DNA from 2 places in the Holdemanella sp. genome. Region 2 is predicted to be linked to the other one. Evidence: a T-box and tRNA genes for the amino acid it is inferred to sense, from the RefSeq annotation. Region 2 holds a T-box; the other holds one or more tRNA genes.

Region 1 (11,999 bases), on a different contig from region 2:
GGAATAAAGAATTGAGGACGAATCACATACATCTTTTGATAGCGATGCGATTTATCAACAATACCCGTGTTATATAATTCGTTTTCTGGCTCTAACATAGAAACAAGAACAGCATATTCACAATTCTTTTCATTACGGTCTTTATCTAATTCTTTTAAGAAATCTTCATTCTTATGTTTTGTAGCCGTTTTGTCATTTTCGTTTTTCATTTCAAACATAATGGAAATGATTTCAATTCCATTCTCATCTAATTCACGATAGATATAGTCACCCTTAGATCCTGTACGAGCATCATTGTCTTTTTCAAAGTATGCATTTTGAAAGCCTGTTGCACGAAGTTTATTGAATTCTATTTCACAATGCTGTTCTAAAGATTCACCAATCATTTTAGTAGACTGTTTTAATTTGAAATCTTTATAGTAGGCAATCTGCTCATCTTTGGTCTGTAGTAAAGTATCGTATTTTTCCTGCAAACTCTTTTCTTGAAGCTGATATTTCATTTTATCCTGTTCAATTTGATTCTGTAGATCTTGTTTAATACTCTTTACATTCAATTCGTTTTCAACCTTGGCTTTATCCATATCTTGTTTTAAAGACTGGATTTCAAGGTTCTTTTCATTTAATTGAGATTGGTAAGTATTTTCTAGATTTGCCTTTAATACCTTTTCATTATTTGAAATGTTACTCTTTAAAGCTTGGATTTCATTTTCCTTTGCCTGCAGCTGTAATTTATATTCTTGTTCAGTCTTAGATTCGTTGATTTTATTCTGTGAAAGAATCTGTTCTAATTTGGCATTGAGTTTAGATATCTCCAAATCTTTTTTGTTTAACTGCTCTTGAAATTCTTTTTGTGTTTCAGTTTTCGTTAACTGCGTACTTGCTTCTAACTTTTCTTTTAATGAAATGACTTCTTGTTCTTTATCATTTTGTTTTTGATTAAAATCCGATTGTAGCTGTTTGATTTCAAGCTCTTTCTTATTTAATTGTTCTTGATAAGCCTTTTCAGTTTCACTCTTGATAATTTGTTCAGTTGACTTTAATTGTTCTTTTAAAGAAATGATTTCTTGTTCTTTATTTGCCTGAAGCTCTTTGATTTCTAAAGTTTTCTGACTTAATTTAGATTCATATTCTTTTTCTAATTTAGATTGAATAACTTGATTTGAATTCTTTTGCCTTTCATTTAATTCTTTTTCAAATTCTTCATTACGAACTTGTTGTAAGATTTCATGATATTGACTCTCATCCACCTGAAATACAGTTCCACAATTGGGACATTTTATTTGACTCATAAGGTACCTCCATTTTAAAAGATTATAATCATTTAACTGACAATATTTATGTCTAAAACTAGATTAATTATAATATTTAAAAAAAATCAAAAAAAGACTTGCATAATATAAAATCACATGGTATATTTAATAGGCATTCAGCGAATGGGCCTGTAGCTCAGGTGGTTAGAGCGCACCCCTGATAAGGGTGAGGTCGTTGGTTCAAGTCCATTCAGGCCCACCATTTGCTGAAGATATGGGGTGTTAGCTCAGCTGGGAGAGCACCTGCCTTGCACGCAGGGGGTCATCGGTTCGATCCCGATACGCTCCACCAATTTTAAAAAGTAAGTCATCTTCGGATGGCTTTTTTTCTGTATAAAGGATGGGTTATGTATATACAATATTATGATTCACCATTAGGTAAAATGTTATTGGCTGCCGATGAAATTGGATTGATTGGCGTTTGGTTTGAAAATCAAAAATATTATGCGAATGGTTTAAAAGAACCAATTGAAGAAGAAACGGCTGTTTTAAAAGAAACAAAAGAATGGTTAAATCTTTATTTTAGTGGTAATAAACCAAAAGTTTTGCCTAAAATGCATCTAATTGGAACAAAGTTTCAAAAGAAAGTTTGGCAACTACTTCTTAAAATACCCTATGGTAAAACTATGACATATAAAGACATCGCAAGAATGATTTCTCCATCAATGTCAGCACAAGCGGTGGGAAGTGCTGTAGGACATAATAAAATCTCGATTTTGATTCCTTGCCATAGAGTGATTGGATCCAATAATAGTTTAACTGGATATGCAGGTGGAATCGAAAGAAAAGAATATTTATTAAAATTTGAAAAAAAGAATGAGATTTAATTTTGGATTATATATGAAAAGACACAAATAAATTGTGATTTGACAAATTCAAAAAAAGCGAACCCCTAGGGATTGCAGTCCCTAGGGGTTCTTTCTTATCTTTCAATGCCAAATACATTATAACAGAAAATTTAAAACTTTATAATAAAATATAAATTATCTTTAGATTGTTTGGATCAAATTAGGTATTTAACTGGATATGCAGGTGGAATTGAGAAGAAAGAAAAATTATTAGAAATTGAGGGTATATATGAGTAATATGTACCATTTTTTTGATGGATGTAAAATATAGATTTGAATTTACTGAAAATAAATGTAAGAAAATGCTTGCATAAATGAAAATGTGGTGTTATTATAAACGCACAAAACACAAGGAAATGGAGTAGTAAAAGGAAAGTCTTTGTTAGAGAGTTGTCGGTTGGTGCAAGACATAAGAGATGGAACTTTGAACTTACCATGGAGTGGTCAGGTTGATAAGACTTGGACGTAGGCTTAACGTTAATAAAGCAGGATGTGATAGCATCTGAAATGAGTGCATTCTTAAATGAATGAAGAAGAGTGGTACCGCGGAAGTATTGTAATTCTAACCTTTCGTCTCTTCTGTCTAACAGGCAGCAAGAAACGATTGGTTTTTTTGTTAGCTTGTTGTGCACGCTATAGGAGGAAAAGTATGAAAGCACAAAAAGTTGGAAAAATGGCGATATTTTCGGTAGGCGCCGTATTATTCTCAGCACATGCTGGAGGTGGATTTGCCACAGGAAATCAGGCAAATACATATTATGTAGGTATAGGATGGACTGGTATTGTGAGTGCCATAATAGCTATGTTGCTATTGATATTGACAATGCGAGAAGCCATGGTGATGTATAATCAGAGAAATTTGGCAAGCGCAAAGGAATTGTTTGAAAACTTATATCATCCATTCGATAAGTTGGAAATCTTATTTGAGATTTTCTTTAATATCATGGTTTTGATGGCAGTTGCAGCAGCTATTAGTGGAGCTGCAAGTGCATTACAACAATACTTTGGATTTAATTATTATGCTTGTGTCGTTACGGTTGGAATCGTTGTTCTTTGCTTAACAATTTTTGGAGCCAACGTAGTTCGTATGGCAAGTACATATATGGGTATGGCTATTTTGGTAACAGCCATTGTTATTTATGGTATGGGAATCATGAAAGGTCAAAATATTGGGGCTATTTTAGCAAATGACTTTTCTGTAAATGGTTTTATGAATATGCCTAAAGCCATCTTAAATGCATTTACATATGCAGGATTTCAATGTGTGACATTACCAACGATCGTAGCATGTGGAGCTATTTTACCAGATCGAAAATCTTGTTCAAAAGCAATGTGGATCTCATTTGTGATGAATGCTGTCGCATTAGTATTAAGTGTATTGATGTTAATTTCTTGGAAGGGTGTTTATGGAGAAACAACTCTACCTACATTGACAAGTTTAAATGCGATGAATGCTAACTGGATGGTTGTTGTATATGGTATTTGTTTATTACTTTGCTTAATTTCTACAGCAGTAACAACAACATTCGGATTTGTGGCACGCTTTGAAAATATTCGTGTTTTAAAGAATGTAGAAAATCCAGTGAAGAAAAGAATTATTGTATCTGCATTTATTATTGTGGTATCCATGACAATTTCTTTAGCCGGATTAACAAATATTATTAAATATGGATATGGATATTGTGGATATTTAGCTATCGCAATCATTATCGTTCCATTCTTAACTGTAGGTGTATACAAGAATTATCATACAAAAAGTGTTGAAGTAAAAGAAGGAGTAGAAGTTTATGAAAACAATTGAAATGTCTAATTATTCAGTCGGAGAAAGTTGTTACAACGAAATCCCAGGTGTATGTGAAAAATACAATGTTAAAAAAGTTGTATTGATTGGTGGTAAAAGAGCTTTGGCAGCTGCTGAGCCAAGAATTCGTGAAGCCATTAAAGAGACTGATATTATTATTACAGATTCAATTGTATATGGTATTGAATGTACTATGACAAACGTACATAAATTGACTTCAAATCCAAACGTACAAGAAGCCGATGTTATCTTTGCGATTGGTGGAGGAAAAGCTATCGATACTTGTAAAACCGCATCCATTGAAATGAATGACAAAATGGTTTTCTCATTTCCAACAATCTGTTCAAACTGTTCGGCCGCTACAGCTATTGCCGTAGTATATGATGATAATGGAGCATTGGACCACTATTCATATCCTCATTGTCCAGCACACATCTTTATCAACCCAGATGTTATCGCAAAAGCACCAAGTGAATATTTCTGGGCCGGAATTGGGGATGCGTTGTCTAAACAATGTGAAGTTGAATTCGCAACACAAGGAAAGACTTTAGATCACACGGCTACAATGGGATTGGCATTAGCGAAAACTTGTACTGCACCATTGTTGGAATATGGTAAACAAGGTATGGAAGATTGTAAAAATGATACAAATTCAGCTGCAATCGAAGCTATTGCCTTGGATATTGTCGTATCCACTGGATATGTTTCAAACTTAACAAACCAACCAGAATATTATTATAATTCAAGCATTGCGCATGCCTTCTATAATGGTAGTTGCTCAATTGCACGTGATGGACACCACCTACATGGTGAAGTTGTATCCTTTGGCGTATTAGTATTGTATGCATATGCCAAAGATGAAGAAAATTTAATGAAAATGGCAAAATTCAATAAATCAATCGGCTTACCAGTGACTTTAGCGGATGTGGACTTGGATGAAAGCCATTTGGAAGCTTTGACTGAAGCGGCTACAAAAACAAATGAGTGGAAAAATGCACCTTTCCCATTCACAAAAGAAGAGTTTATTACCGCTATTAAAAAGGCAGATGCAGTAGGTCAAAGTTTATAAGAGATCGAGAAATCGATCTTTTTTTTCTGTTTTAATATTGTTTTCACATGAAAGGATTAGAATGAAGGTGTATGTGAAATTTTGTGATTTGTAGGCTGATTTGATAGGTATGTTATAATTGGTGATGTAGGTGATAAAAATGTTACTGTTTTTTAAGAGTTTACCAAGACTAGTACGCAGTGCCAATAAAGATATGCACCGTCATTTCTCGATGACCTTTTCTTCCATTGTATCGATTGGCATTGCTTTATTAATGGCTTTGTTTATATTTGTGATATATATGAATGTCGGAGGATTTACGAGTCAAATTGAAAATGAATTTATGATTCAAGTCTCTTTAAATCCAACACTAGAATATGAAGAAATTAGTGAATTATCCGATTCAATTTCATCTCTTGCTTCCGTAAAAAAAGTAACGTATTCAAGTAAAGAAGAGGAATTGGATGCGTTGATCAAAGAAAATGGGGCGATGTTTAAACAATATAAGGGAGAGGACAAGAACCCTTTATATGACGTTTTGAATGTGGAATTAAAAGACAACACAAAAATTTCAAAAGTGACAAAGAAAATTTCAAAAATGGATGGTGTTGTTCAAGCTACATATGGAGGTAGTGCTATCAACACGATGATTCAACTGTTTAAAAATATCCGTGTATGGGGAAGTGTCTTTGTAGGATTGATGGTTTTGATTGCCGTATTCTTGATTCGAAATACTATTAAAATGACAATTTTAGTACGAAAAGATGAGATTGCGATCATGCGAACAGTTGGTGCCTATAACTGGTATATTTCTTTACCGTTTGTATTAGAAGGAATCTTTATCGGCTTTTGGGGTGCATTAGGCCCTGTTTTGATTTGTATATTTGGCTATACAGGACTTTACCACGTAATGAATGGTATGTTTTTTAGTGACATGATGAGTATGCTGAAACCATATCCATTTGTATTGTGTACTTCAGGCGGCATTCTTTTGATTGGAATGGTTGTAGGAATGCTAGGAAGTTATTTAGCCGTTAGAAAATATTTGAGGTGGACACGATGAGAAAATATAAATTATATGCAGGTTTTCTAAGTTTAGCTATGGCCTGCTCATTAATCATGCCTGTTTCAGCAGAAGACTATTCGGATACAGAAGCCTGGTATGCCAAGTGTAGTCAGGCACAAACTTCACAAGCTGGCGTAAAAGCTTGTCAGGGATTTCAGGAATATCAGAAGAATCGTAAACAAAGCCTGCAAAACAGTATTGAAACTTATACTTCAAGCATCGCTTCTTTGCAGAGTGATACGACAAAAATGGAGCAGCTTGCCAAGGAACAAAAAGAATTGGTTTCCAATCTACAAACGCAGATAAGTGAAAAAGAAAAATCGATTGAATTGATCGAAAACAACATTAAAGAATTGGAAGAGAAGATTCAGGCAAAACAAGCTGAAATTGATGCTTGGAATGCACAAATCGAAAATCGTATGAAAAATGAACAAACAACGATTGGAACCAATATGATTATAGACTTGATCATGGGATCGGATAGTTTAAGTGATATGCTTCGTCGTATTTCTGGAGTTGAAAGAATCACAGAAGATGATCAGTCGCAAATTAAAAAGTTAAATAAATTAAAGAAAGAACTTGTTTTGCAGCAAGATGAACAAAAACGTTTAGATGAAGACGCAAAAAGTCAAAAGGCAGAATTAGAATCGCAAAAACAGCAGGCCAGTGAATTAGAGGAATCTTATAATAAACTGGTTGAAGAATATCAGAAAAAAATTACAGAATTAGAAGCACAGAAACGTTCCGCACAAGTGGACATGAATAGCATTCGAGACTTTGTGATTTCAACAAACTTCTCAGGATCGATTGAATCCGTATCTGGATTTATACATCCTGTACAAGGTGGAAGTAAAAGTGCAGGTACATGGGCATATCCTGGTGGAGGCATGCACTTGGGACTAGATTGGGCAGCTCCAATTGGTACAACTGTAGTAGCTCCGGCAAGTGGTGTTATTTTATATGCCGCAGCCCCTGTAGGAAGCAACTCAGGCTATTTGGGTAACTGGTCAGGATATCCTTATGGTGGTGGAAACACAATAGAAATGTTGTGTAATGTGAACGATACACTTTATGCCGTAAGTTTCTGTCACTTGTCGCAAACAATCTACGTAAGTGCAGGACAAAGCGTTTCACAAGGACAAGCAATCGCATTATCGGGAAATTCAGGAAATTCAAGTGGGCCACATACACATGTTGAAGTCTATAATCTAGGTTCAATGTCTGTAAGTGATGCGGTAGCTCGTTTTAGTGCGGGTGCTGATTTTGCGTGGGGAACAGGCTGGTCAGGCACAGGTACTTCTTGTGAAGCTGGTAAAGCAGCGCCTTGCAGGGAAAGACCAGAAAAGTTCTTTAGTTAGGAGGAACATTATGATTGATTTAAAAGATGTTTCAAAAGCATATCCCAATGGAGTACATGCTTTAAATCATGTCAATTTACATATTGATAAAGGTGAATTTGTTTATGTGATTGGAGCCACAGGTTCTGGTAAATCTACATTGATCAAAGTGCTAAATGGAGAAGAAGTTCCAGATGAAGGTACAGTTATTGTAGATGGTATTAATGTAGGGGCTTTAAAACATAGAAAAGTTCCGTACTATAGACGTAATGTTGGCTGCGTATTTCAAGATTATCGTTTACTTCCAAAATTAACTGTCTTTGAAAATATTGCCTTTGCCCTAGAAGTTGTGGGTATGCCACGCAAACATATTCGTAAACGTGTAATGGAAGTATTAGAGCTTGTTGATTTGAAAGAAAAGGCTAGAAGTTATCCAGACGAATTATCTGGAGGACAACAACAGCGTGTAACGATTGGCCGTGCCATTGCGAATAAACCAAAAGTTTTGATTGCGGATGAACCAACAGGAAATCTAGATCCCGAAAAGAGTTTAGAAATTATTTCATTATTAGAAAAGATCAACCAAAAACTAGATACAACAATCATGATGGTTACACATGATAAAGTATTGGTTGACCGCTTTAAAAAACGTACGATTATGTTAGACAAAGGATATGTGATTCACGATTCGAATAAAGGTGGGTATAAGAGTTTATGATGAAAGGTTTACGTACTTTTTTATACGAATTGAAGTATGCCTTTCTCCAAATGAAAAGACATATTATGTTGTGCTTTTCTGCCATTAGTGCCATTGGCATTACCCTACTTTTGATTGGTTCGATATTGATTATTGGATTACACGTTAATTATTTTTCGAATGATGTTCAAAAAGATTTGAGTATTCACGTTATTTTAAATGAGGATATTGATGATGAAACAGCTATATCAAGTATTCAGAGTGAAATATCTAAATTAAAGAATGTTTCAAAGGTAGAAGTATCCTCTAAAGATGATGAACTTGAACTTATGATCAAAGAAAAGGGAGATGCTTTTAAAGCCTATCGAGGAGAAACAAATCCTTTATCCAATGCTTTCTTTGTTTATGTAAAGAATGCTTCTTCTATCCGTAAAACAAGTGCGCAGATTCAAAAAATTGATGGCGTATCCAGCACGGCTTTTGGAGGAGACAGCGTTACAAGCTTAGTAGACATGTTGAATATGATTCAAAAGATTGGTTTAGGCATTGTTGCTTTATTGATTCTATTGTCTTTATATTTGATTTATAACACGATTCGAACGACAATTGATTCAAGAAGTGATGAAATCATTATTATGCGTACAGTAGGTGCAACGAATGGTTTCATCAGTAATCCATTCATTGTCAAAGGTATTTTTATTGGACTACTTGGATCTATCGTTCCATATTTATTGGTGCATTTTGGATATGAAAAGCTGTACGAAAGTTTAGACGGAAAACTATTCACACCTATGTTTGCCCTATTTAAACCAAGTACAATCAGCTTTCAAGTAGGACTCTCTATCATTCTTGCAGGAGCTTTGATTGGTGGGCTCGCATCCTTGTTTGCGGCAAGAAAATATTTGAAAATGAAACGATAAAAACATTGCAGAATAAAGGATTGTTTCGTATACTTTCTATATGGAATTATTGGGGCGAATGATTCGTCCCATTTTGTTTTAGAACAGGATGAGCTTATGAGAAAAAAAAGTCAAACAATATTGATTACACTACTATGCATTGCATGTTTTGGCGCAGGCATAAGTGTACCAGTTATTTTAAATAAAAAAACGACAGGAAATAGTAAAGAACAAGAAAAATTTGATACCATTTATTCAATTTTGAATTCAGATTGGTATTATTCGAATAAAATCAAAAACTTGGATTCCAAACTTATGGAACAAGCTATTGATGGAATGACAACTCTAGATCAAGATGCTCATACAAACTATTTTGACTTAGAACAAGCCAAAGCCTTTTCGAGCAGTCTTGAAGGAAGTAATGTAGGATTAGGAATCTCCTTTTATTTAAATGAAAATAAAAACTTCGTTGTATCCAACGTATACATCAATTCAACAGCGGATAAGAAAGGCTTAAAACCCCAAGATGAAATTATTTCATTAGATGATTTAAAATGTAGTGAAAATGATTCAGATACAATCATTAAATATATTAAGGCGCATGAAGGGCAGAATGTTAAGACAAAATATCTTCGTGATGGAAAAGAATATACGACAAATTTGATTCCAGGTACTTTTGATTCAACGGTCGTATGTAACGTATACGAAGATTATGGAGAAATTGTTCTAACGAGTTTCTCAGAAAATAGTGGCAAAGATTTCTCAAAGGCAATGTCTCGCCTACAAGAAGCGGGAATTAAAAAGTTGGTCTTAGATTTACGTAATAATGGTGGCGGCTATTTAAATGCGGCATTGGAAATTTCGAGTTCTTTGATTTCGAAAAAGTCAGTTGTCTTCAAGGAAAAAGATAAAGATGGCAAGTTCACTAAACAAATGACAAAAGATGAATTCAATCAAGTCAAAATGGACAAGATTGTTGTTCTACAAAATGAAAATACGGCAAGTGCAGCCGAAGTTTTGATTGGTGCTTTAAAAGATAATTTAGGGGATACAGTGACTACAGTAGGAACAACATCTTACGGTAAAGGTACCGAACAAGTTACAGTACCATTCTCAGATGGAACAAGTTTTAAGTATACAGTGGCACGTTGGTATACGCCAAAAGGTACAAGCATCAACAAGAAGGGTTTTAAACCAGATGTTGAAGTAAAACTTGGAGAAGTGAAGACAACGTCCTATTATAAAGTCAAGAAAAAGGATGTCATCAAAAAAGACAGCGTGGATGATAATGCCCAAGCTTTACAAGTATATCTGAAGTATTTAGGATATGATGTGGATCGAACAGATACATATTTTTCAAATACCAGCTCTCAAGCTTTGGCAAGTTTTCAACAGGACAATCGTTTAGAAGTAACGGGAGATTGTGATAAAAAGACGTGGGATCTTTTGATGGAAAAAGTATTGTTGAAGATGAATGAAACACCAAGTGATGATACGCAAAGACAAAAAGCGATAGAAGAGGCACAAAAGTAAGTATAAACTTACTTTTGTGTATTATATATATGTGAAGGATGTGAGCATATGGAAAATCAGTTTGAATTAGTATCTGAATATAAACCGAGTGGAGATCAGCCAGAAGCTATTAGGGAATTGGTTTCTGGTTTAAAAGAAGATAAAAAGTTTCAAGTATTGTTGGGAGCTACAGGAACTGGAAAAACATTTACAATTTCGAATGTGATTGCCCAAGTGAATCGACCAACCTTGGTGTTTGCACATAATAAAACTTTGGCGGGACAGTTGTATTCTGAATTTAAAGAATTTTTTCCACATAATCGTGTGGAATATTTCGTCTCTTATTTTGATTATTACCAGCCAGAAGCCTATTTGCCAAAAACAGATACATATATTGACAAAAACACAAAGACCAATGAAGAATTGGATATGCTTAGAATGGCAGCTGTAAATAGTGTTTTAGAACGAAGAGATACGATTATTGTAGCTAGTGTTGCCTCTATTTATGGTGCTAGTAATCCAGAACAATATCGTCATATGATCTTTACTTTAAGAAGTGGACAGATCATTGAAAGAAATGAATTGATGCTGGCATTGGTACATCAACAATATAAGCGTAATGATACAGATCCATTAAGAGGAACTTTTAGAGTACGTGGGGATGTCATTGAAATTACACCAGGGCATACGGATCGTTATTTAATTCGTATTGAAATGTTTGATGATGAAGTGGAAAGAATCTGTGAAGTCGATCCAGTAACAGGACATGTCAATCAGTCTTATCAGTTATATATTATTTATCCAGCTAACGGCTATGCGTCAAGTATGGATATCATCAATCATGCAGCAGACACAATTCAAGAAGAATTGGATGAAAGATTGGCTTATTTTGATGAGCAGGGTAAACCATTAGAAAAAGAGCGTTTGGAACAACGATGTCGCTACGATATAGAAGCATTAAGAGAATTTGGCGTATGCCCAGGTATTGAAAACTATTCAAGGCATATTGATGGCAGAAAACCAGGTGAAAGACCTTATACACTATTTGATTATTTCCCAGACGATTTTTTACTTGTAGTAGATGAAAGCCATGTTTCGTTACCACAAATTCGTGGCATGTATAATGGAGACCGCGCAAGAAAACAAATATTGGTAGATTATGGCTTTAGACTTCCAAGTGCTTTAGATAATCGACCTTTGCGTTTTAATGAATTTGAGGGGTTGATTAAAAATGCCATCTTTGTATCCGCAACACCAGGAGATTACGAACTGGATCAAACGCATGGGGAAATTGTTGAACAAATCATTCGTCCAACAGGTCTTTTAGATCCGGAAGTCGAAGTGCGTCCTATTGAAGGTCAAATTGATGACTTAGTAGATGAAATCAAGGAGCGCATTGAAAAACATGAAAGAACTCTAATTACGACGCTAACGGTTCGTATGGCCGAAGATTTAACTTCCTATTTAAAGAATTTGGATTT
Region 2 (7,055 bases):
ACAGGAGTAGATAAGTTAGTCAAAGTAGAGAACAAAACAGGAACAGTACTACCAAGTACAGGTGGTGTTGGTACTACAATGATCTATCTAGTAGGTGCTGTACTTGTATTGGGTTCTGGTGTTGTATTAGCTACAAAAAGAAGAGTTAAGAATAAATAATATATTTTCGATTAATGATAGGGAGAGGGTTGTGAGATGAGAAAACATATTTCAACTATAATTGCGATACTTGTTTTTATTGCGGGCCTTTCCTTATTGTTGTATCCAACGGTGAGCAATTATTGGAATTCTAAACATCAAACGGCTGTTGTTGCTAATTATACGGATACTTTAGCTAAGATGGATGATCAGGATAGGCAGGCTGCGATAGACTCAGCTATTTCCTATAATTCAGGGTTGGTTTCTAACAGTGGTCGTTTTACGCCTGATGATTCAGAACTTAGCTTATATAAAAGCCTATTAAATGCGGATGGTACGGGTATGATGGGATATATCACAATACCTGAGATTCGTTGTAAGCTAGCTATTTATCATAGTGTGGATGATTCTGTATTACAGGTGGGTGTTGGTCATTTAGAGGGTTCTTCACTTCCTGTTGGTGGTAGTAGTACGCATTGTGTTATTTCTGGTCATAGAGGGCTTCCGAGTGCTCGTTTGTTTACGGATATTGATCGTCTTGAAAAGGGGGATTTATTTTATCTGCATGTGTATGGCAAGGTTTTGGCGTATGAGGTGGATAAGATTTCGGTTGTAGAGCCTGAGGATTATGGTCCTTTAGAGATTGAAAAAGGTAAAGATCTTTGTACGTTACTTACGTGTACGCCGTATGGTATTAATACGCAGCGTTTGATGGTTCGTGGTCATCGTGTGGTGGATCGTTTGTATGATGAATCAAATATTACTTCAGATGCAGCTAGGGTGGATACTTTAGTGGTGGCTTCTTGTGTTGGTGTTGTATTATTATTGGTTGGTATTATTATTTCGAAGATATGGAGGTTAAAAGGACATGAAAAAAATAATTCGTAGTGTATTGTGTATATTTCTTTTTGTTCTTGTATGTACTCCTGTCTTCGCAAATGATTATTCGAGTTTAACAGTGACTTGTCCAGCTTCAAATATAGATGTTCGCTTATATCGTGTGGCGGATGCGGATTATAATTTGGTAGGTGCTTTTAAATCCTATTCGGTTTCACAGGATTGGAATATTCTTGGCGATTATATTGATCGTGACAATATTGAATGGGATGATGAAGTTAAGTCAGATTCAGATGGTAAGGCTTTATTTTCTCATTTAACTAAAGGTGTTTATTTAGTGAAGGCTTTAGATCATGCGGATTATACGATGTCGGTTTCTGTTGTTTATGTGGATAAAGATTGTGATGTTGAATTAAAGTATGAGTCTAGAGTTGAAACGACTTCTTTGCGTGTTCAAAAAGTATGGAAGGATGATGTCAAGAAGAATCGTCCGAGTTTTATTGGTGTAGATTTACTTGGGGATGGCAAGGTCGTAGATCATCAGGTATTAAGTGAAGAAAATCATTGGACATATGCTTGGAATGATTTGTCGGGTGATATGAGATGGAGTTGTGTTGAGACAAGTGTTCCTTCTGGATATAGTGTAAGTTCTTATCGAGAAGGGAATCATATTGTGTTAAAGAATAGTTTGAATAAGGTTGTGGATTCTAAGAAATCGGAATCAAATCTTCCTTTGACGGGTCAATTGTGGTGGCCTGTACCTGTATTATTGTTTGTGGGACTTGGATGTATATGCGTAAGCAAGTTCTAAAATATATTGGCTGTATCTGTATTGTACTTGCCTTGGGACTTACTTTGTTTAATGTGTATGATACATTTCGGGCTAGAAAGAGTGAAGAAGATATATTGGTTGCCTATAATTTAAAGAATGATTTGGATCCAGATATATGGATTGATCCAGATATGGATATGCCGGAAGTAGAACTGGATGGTTTATCTTGTATTGGAACGATTGAGATTCCTTCTTTGGACATTAAGCTTCCGGTTACGAGTGAGTTTACGTATGATTTGATGAAATTGGCGCCTTGTCGATATTCGGGCAGTGTATATAAAGGGAATATGGTGATTGCGGCACATAATTCTTGGTTTCATTTTGGAAGAATTCATAGTTTAGATCCGGGTAGTAAGGTCGTATTTACGGATGCACTTGGAAATCAGTTTGAATATCGTGTTGTTTTAATTGAAACTTTAACGCCGGATAGTGCTGAGGATATGACTTCTTCGGATTATCCTTTAACTTTATTTACGTGTACTTTGGATGCGAAAAATAGAGTAACAGTTCGTTGTAAATAAAAAAGAGAAATCGATTTTGATTTCTCTTTTAATTTAATTTATCTTGTACGATTTTCTTTACCATTGGATAAGCAACTAATGCGATCACAATACCTGCAGCTCCTTGGACTACGTTGGCTGGAATTTCACTTGCGGCTACGATCCAGCTTCCTTTTAATATGTATTTGGCAATGAAGTATCCAAATACCATGATGACAGATCCTAATACGTAGCTTGAGATTTGTTTGGGTTTAGAGTAGTTTTTCATAAGTAGGGATACTACGATAGCTTCTAGTCCTTTGATGATTAGGGTAAAGAAGAAGTAGTGTCCGTATCCTCCGGCTACATCGGCTAGTGCACTTCCTAAGCCTCCAATCAAGAAGCTTTCAAATGGATTTAAAAAGCTTGCGAATAATAGGATAAATCCGTCTCCTAGATTGAAGTATCCGTCTAATGCGTTTGGTACTTTGATGAACATGGTTGCGACAAATACGAGTGCCATACCTAGTCCGGTTAGTACGATTTCGTATGTTTGTTTGTTTTTCATAATCTTTCCTTCTTTCTGTAACTTAGTGACTATTATACTTGTTTCTGTATATAAAAAAATATACAATTATAAAAAATAATTAGGGGACAGTTGCATGAAGAAATATCAAGTAATTTATGATTTGTATAAGGAGTCGATACTTTCTGGGATCTTAAAGTATGGGGATCGTGTGGATTCGATTCGTGAATGTGTAAAGAAGATGAATGTGTCTAAGACTACGGTGGAAAATGCGTATAATAAATTGGTGTTGGATGGATTTATTTCGAGTCAAGAAAAAGTGGGGTATGTGGTGAGTATGAATCCGGAGCGTATCTTACTGCATCAGGAAATCCTGGATTATTCTTCGAGTCATAAAGAAAAATCGTATGATTATGATTTTCGGATTCAGTCGGTTTCTTTTGATTCGTTTGAAACGACGATTTGGAAACGATATATGAAGGGTGTTTTGAATGATAAGCGTTTGATGTCAAGTTATGGTTTAGCGCAGGGTGAGTATGGATTAAGGCAGGCTCTATGTAAGTATGTGTATCAGAATCGGAATATTTTGTGTTTTCCTGAGCAGATGGTGATTGGTTCAAACTATCAGTCTTTGTTGTATATATTTTGTGGGATGTTGGATAAGTCAAAGGTGATTGGTTTAAGTACATTAGTGGATGATCAGGCTAAGCAGGTATTTTTATCGTATGGTTTTCATGTTGAATATTTAAATCCAACTTCTTTTGTGAGGGATATTCAAAGATTGCATGTGGATGTTGTCTATGTGAATACGACTTGTTTTACGTCGGATAGGCAGTCTATGAGTGAAAGGGTTCGTGAAGAATTGGTTTCTTTAGAGAATGTTTTGATTCTTGAGGATGATTATAATGGGGAGCTTGTGTATGCTTCTAAAATCAAGACTTCGTTGTGTTCAAAAAGTAAGAATGTGATTTATTTTTCTTCGTTTTCAAGACTATTATTACCGAGTCTTCGTATTGGGTATATGATTTTAAATGAGGAGTATATGCGTAAGTATAGTGCTTCTTATTTTGGTCCAACGACGAGTAAAATTGAGCAGGTGGCTTTTACGCAGTATATTGTGGATGGGTATTTGCAGAAGCATTTAAGAAAGCTTGTTCGTGAGTATAAGGAGAAGCATTTGTATTTAAAGAAATTGATTGATACGTATATGGGTTGTTCGTATATTTTGGATGAGACGTATATGGCGTATTGGTTAAATTTAGATGTGGATGTATCTCGTTTTAGAGATTTGTGTGAATCGAATGGTGTCGCAATTAGTATTTCAAATGGGCGTATTGGATTGTCTTTTGCGAGTATGAGTAAAGAATTGATGTTAGATGGTGTGATTCGTCTTGCAGAAATATGGAAAGAGTGTTAAAATTTTATCGATTCGACAGTGAAGAAGATAAGTAGAATTAAAAGTTCTTGTGTATAGAGAGAGGGCGTTTGGTGAAAGCTCTTCGAGTCTTTTAGTTTGAAGCTACTTTGGAGTTGAAACGTAGTCGGCGTTAACGAGTGAATTGAGGGCATTTTTCGATTTTGAAAAATGAACTAGGATGGTACCGCGTAATTATACGTTCCTAGAAATAGGAGCGTTTTTTTATTGGAGGAAAGAAAAGATGAAACAATTAACTGGTAATCAGATTCGTCAGATGTTCTTGGATTATTTTAAATCTAAAGGGCATATGATTGAGCCGGGCGCAAGTTTGATTCCGCACAATGACCCAACATTATTATGGATCAATGCGGGTGTTGCGGCTTTGAAGAAATATTTTGATGGTAGTGAAAAACCGGCTTCAAATCGTATTGCGAATGCGCAGAAATCAATTCGTACAAATGATATTGAAAATGTGGGTCGTACGGCTCGTCACCACACATTCTTTGAAATGTTAGGAAACTTCTCAATTGGAGATTATTTCAAGGATGAGGCGATTCAGTTTGCGTGGGAATTTTTAACAAGCGAAGAATGGATGGGTATTGATAAGGACAGATTGTATGTGTCTGTATATACAGATGATGCGCGTGCTTATGAAGTATGGACTACAATTTGTGGTGTAGATCCTAGTCATATTTTAAAGACTGATGATAACTTTTGGGAAATTGGTAAGGGACCTGGTGGACCTGACAGTGAAATTTTCTTTGATCGTGGAGAAAAATATGATCCTGAGGGATTGGGAGAAAAATTATTCTTTGATGAAATGGAAAATGATCGTTATGTAGAAGTATGGAATGTTGTATTCTCTCAATATGATTGTGATCCAAGTATTGATCGTAAAGATTATAAGGAACTTCCTCAGAAGAACATTGATACAGGTATGGGTCTTGAGCGTTTGGTTGCCTTAGTTCAGGATGGAGAAACAAACTTCGATACGGATTTATTCTTGCCTATTATTCGTGCAACAGAAGCTATGGCAAAACATCCTTATGAAGGTGAATATAAGATGGCTTACCGTGTTGTTGCGGACCACGTTCGTACAGTGACTTTTGCGTTGAGTGATGGTGCTAACTTCTCAAATAGTGGTCGTGGATATGTACTTCGTCGTGTACTTCGTCGTGCAGTTCGTTATGGTTTAAAATTAGGTTTGGATGAACCATTCTTATATAAACTAGTTCCTGTTGTTGCGGATTTAATGGAGGATTTCTATCCTTATTTGCAGGAGCATGTTGCGTTCAACCAGAAGTTGATTAAGGTGGAAGAAGAAACTTTCAAGAAGACTTTAAAGGTTGGTCAGGCTTTACTAGACGAAGAAATCAGCAAGGCTAAGGATGGTAAGCTTAGTGGTGAAGTTGTCTTCAAATTGTATGATACATATGGATTCCCATTTGAATTAACACAAGAAATTGCCGAGGAAAGTGGAATCCGTGTAAGTCGTGATGAGTTTGATGCAGAAATGAACAAACAAAAAGAGCGTGCTCGTAATGCGCGTAATGTAAAGGATTCTTTTGCGTCTCAAAATGAAGAATTGATGAACTTCAATGAGCCTAGTGAATTTATTGGTTATGATCACTTATCTTGTGATGGTAAGATCATTGCGTTATTTAATGCTGAGGGTAAGATGGTTGATTCTTTAGAAGACGAAGGTATGATCATTTTAGATGAAACTTGTTTCTATGCCGAAAGTGGTGGACAGGTTGCTGATAAGGGAATGTTTACGGCTGATGGTGTAGAGGTTGAAGTATTGGATGTTCAAAAGACTCGTAATAAACAGCATATTCATACAGTTAAAATCAATAGTGGTGTATTAGAAAAGGGTATGTCTTTACATGGTGAAGTCAATGTCAAAGATCGTTTGGCAACTACAGCGAACCACTCTTGTACACACTTGTTGCAGTCGGCTTTAGTTAAGGTATTGGGTGATCATATTCACCAGGCTGGTTCTTATAATTGTCCTGAATATTTGCGTTTTGACTTCAATCACTATGAAAAGGTTACGGCTGAACAATTGGCTGAAGTAGAACGTATTGTGAATGAATATATTAGTGCAGCTTATCCAGTAACGAAAGAGGTTATGCCTATTGAAGAGGCTAAGAAGTCTGGTGCCACTGCATTATTTGATGAGAAGTATGGAGATACAGTTCGTGTTGTAACAATGGGTGATGTATCTAAGGAATTCTGTGCTGGATGTCACGTAGAAAATACGGCTCAGATTGGTCTATGCAAGATCATTAGTGAGGAAAGTATTGGTTCAGATTCTCGTCGTATTACGGCTAAGACTAAGTTTGCGGCTTATGAGGATTTTGCACAAGAACACAATATGTTGGAAAATATTGCGGATAGTGCTAAACAAAAGGGTATTAAGAATATTGATACAAAGGTTGAGGCTGCTTATAAGACTATGCATGATATGCAAAAGGAAATCGATAACTTGAAGAACCAAATCTTTACATTGAAGTCTAAAGAGTGGGCTACTGAGGCTAAAGATTTTGGAAAAGTAAATGTATTGATTAAATCCGTTTCTGGAATGGATGCAGGTGCATTGAAGGATATTGTTTCTAACTTAAAGGCTAGTGATGACAAGATGGTTGTATTCTTCGTTAACACAAATGGAGAAAAGGTTGTCTTTGTATCTGGTGCAGGTAAAGAGGCTGTTAAGGCTGGTGTACATGCGGGTCAATTGGTTAAGAAAGCGGCTCAAATCTGTTCTGGTAATGGTGGTGGAAAGCCAGATATGGCTCAAGCCGGTGGTAAGGATGCTTCTAAGGT

Evidence for each region. A T-box is a leader RNA that pairs with one kind of tRNA and senses whether it is charged. The one in region 2 lies ahead of alaS (alanine--tRNA ligase), so its partner is inferred to be a tRNA-Ala.
Region 1: it encodes a tRNA-Ala, which carries the amino acid that the T-box ahead of alaS (alanine--tRNA ligase) is inferred to sense. The anticodon was not compared.

What each region holds. Positions count from the first base shown of each region.
Region 1 covers NZ_DBMEXE010000006.1:8,217-20,215, reverse strand. Annotated here, with positions in the region: partial or broken gene ACZQCL_RS00795 (DUF2130 domain-containing protein) at 1-1,289, opposite strand, end outside; tRNA gene ACZQCL_RS00790 (tRNA-Ile) at 1,436-1,512, shown strand; tRNA gene ACZQCL_RS00785 (tRNA-Ala) at 1,527-1,602, shown strand; gene ACZQCL_RS00780 (methylated-DNA--[protein]-cysteine S-methyltransferase) at 1,658-2,137, shown strand; T-box leader at 2,501-2,739, shown strand; gene ACZQCL_RS00775 (YkvI family membrane protein) at 2,808-3,959, shown strand; gene ACZQCL_RS00770 (iron-containing alcohol dehydrogenase family protein) at 3,946-5,028, shown strand; gene ftsX (permease-like cell division protein FtsX) at 5,168-6,070, shown strand; gene ACZQCL_RS00760 (murein hydrolase activator EnvC family protein) at 6,067-7,431, shown strand; gene ftsE (cell division ATP-binding protein FtsE) at 7,442-8,128, shown strand; gene ftsX (permease-like cell division protein FtsX) at 8,125-9,027, shown strand; gene ACZQCL_RS00745 (S41 family peptidase) at 9,124-10,539, shown strand; gene uvrB (excinuclease ABC subunit UvrB) at 10,588-11,999, shown strand, end outside.
Region 2 covers NZ_DBMEXE010000066.1:213-7,267, forward strand. Annotated here, with positions in the region: partial or broken gene ACZQCL_RS04540 (prealbumin-like fold domain-containing protein) at 1-159, shown strand, start outside; gene ACZQCL_RS04545 (class C sortase) at 196-1,026, shown strand; gene ACZQCL_RS04550 (Cna B-type domain-containing protein) at 1,007-1,786, shown strand; gene ACZQCL_RS04555 (sortase) at 1,768-2,328, shown strand; gene ACZQCL_RS04560 (ECF transporter S component) at 2,357-2,854, opposite strand; gene ACZQCL_RS04565 (aminotransferase-like domain-containing protein) at 2,949-4,229, shown strand; T-box leader at 4,239-4,436, shown strand; gene alaS (alanine--tRNA ligase) at 4,471-7,055, shown strand, end outside.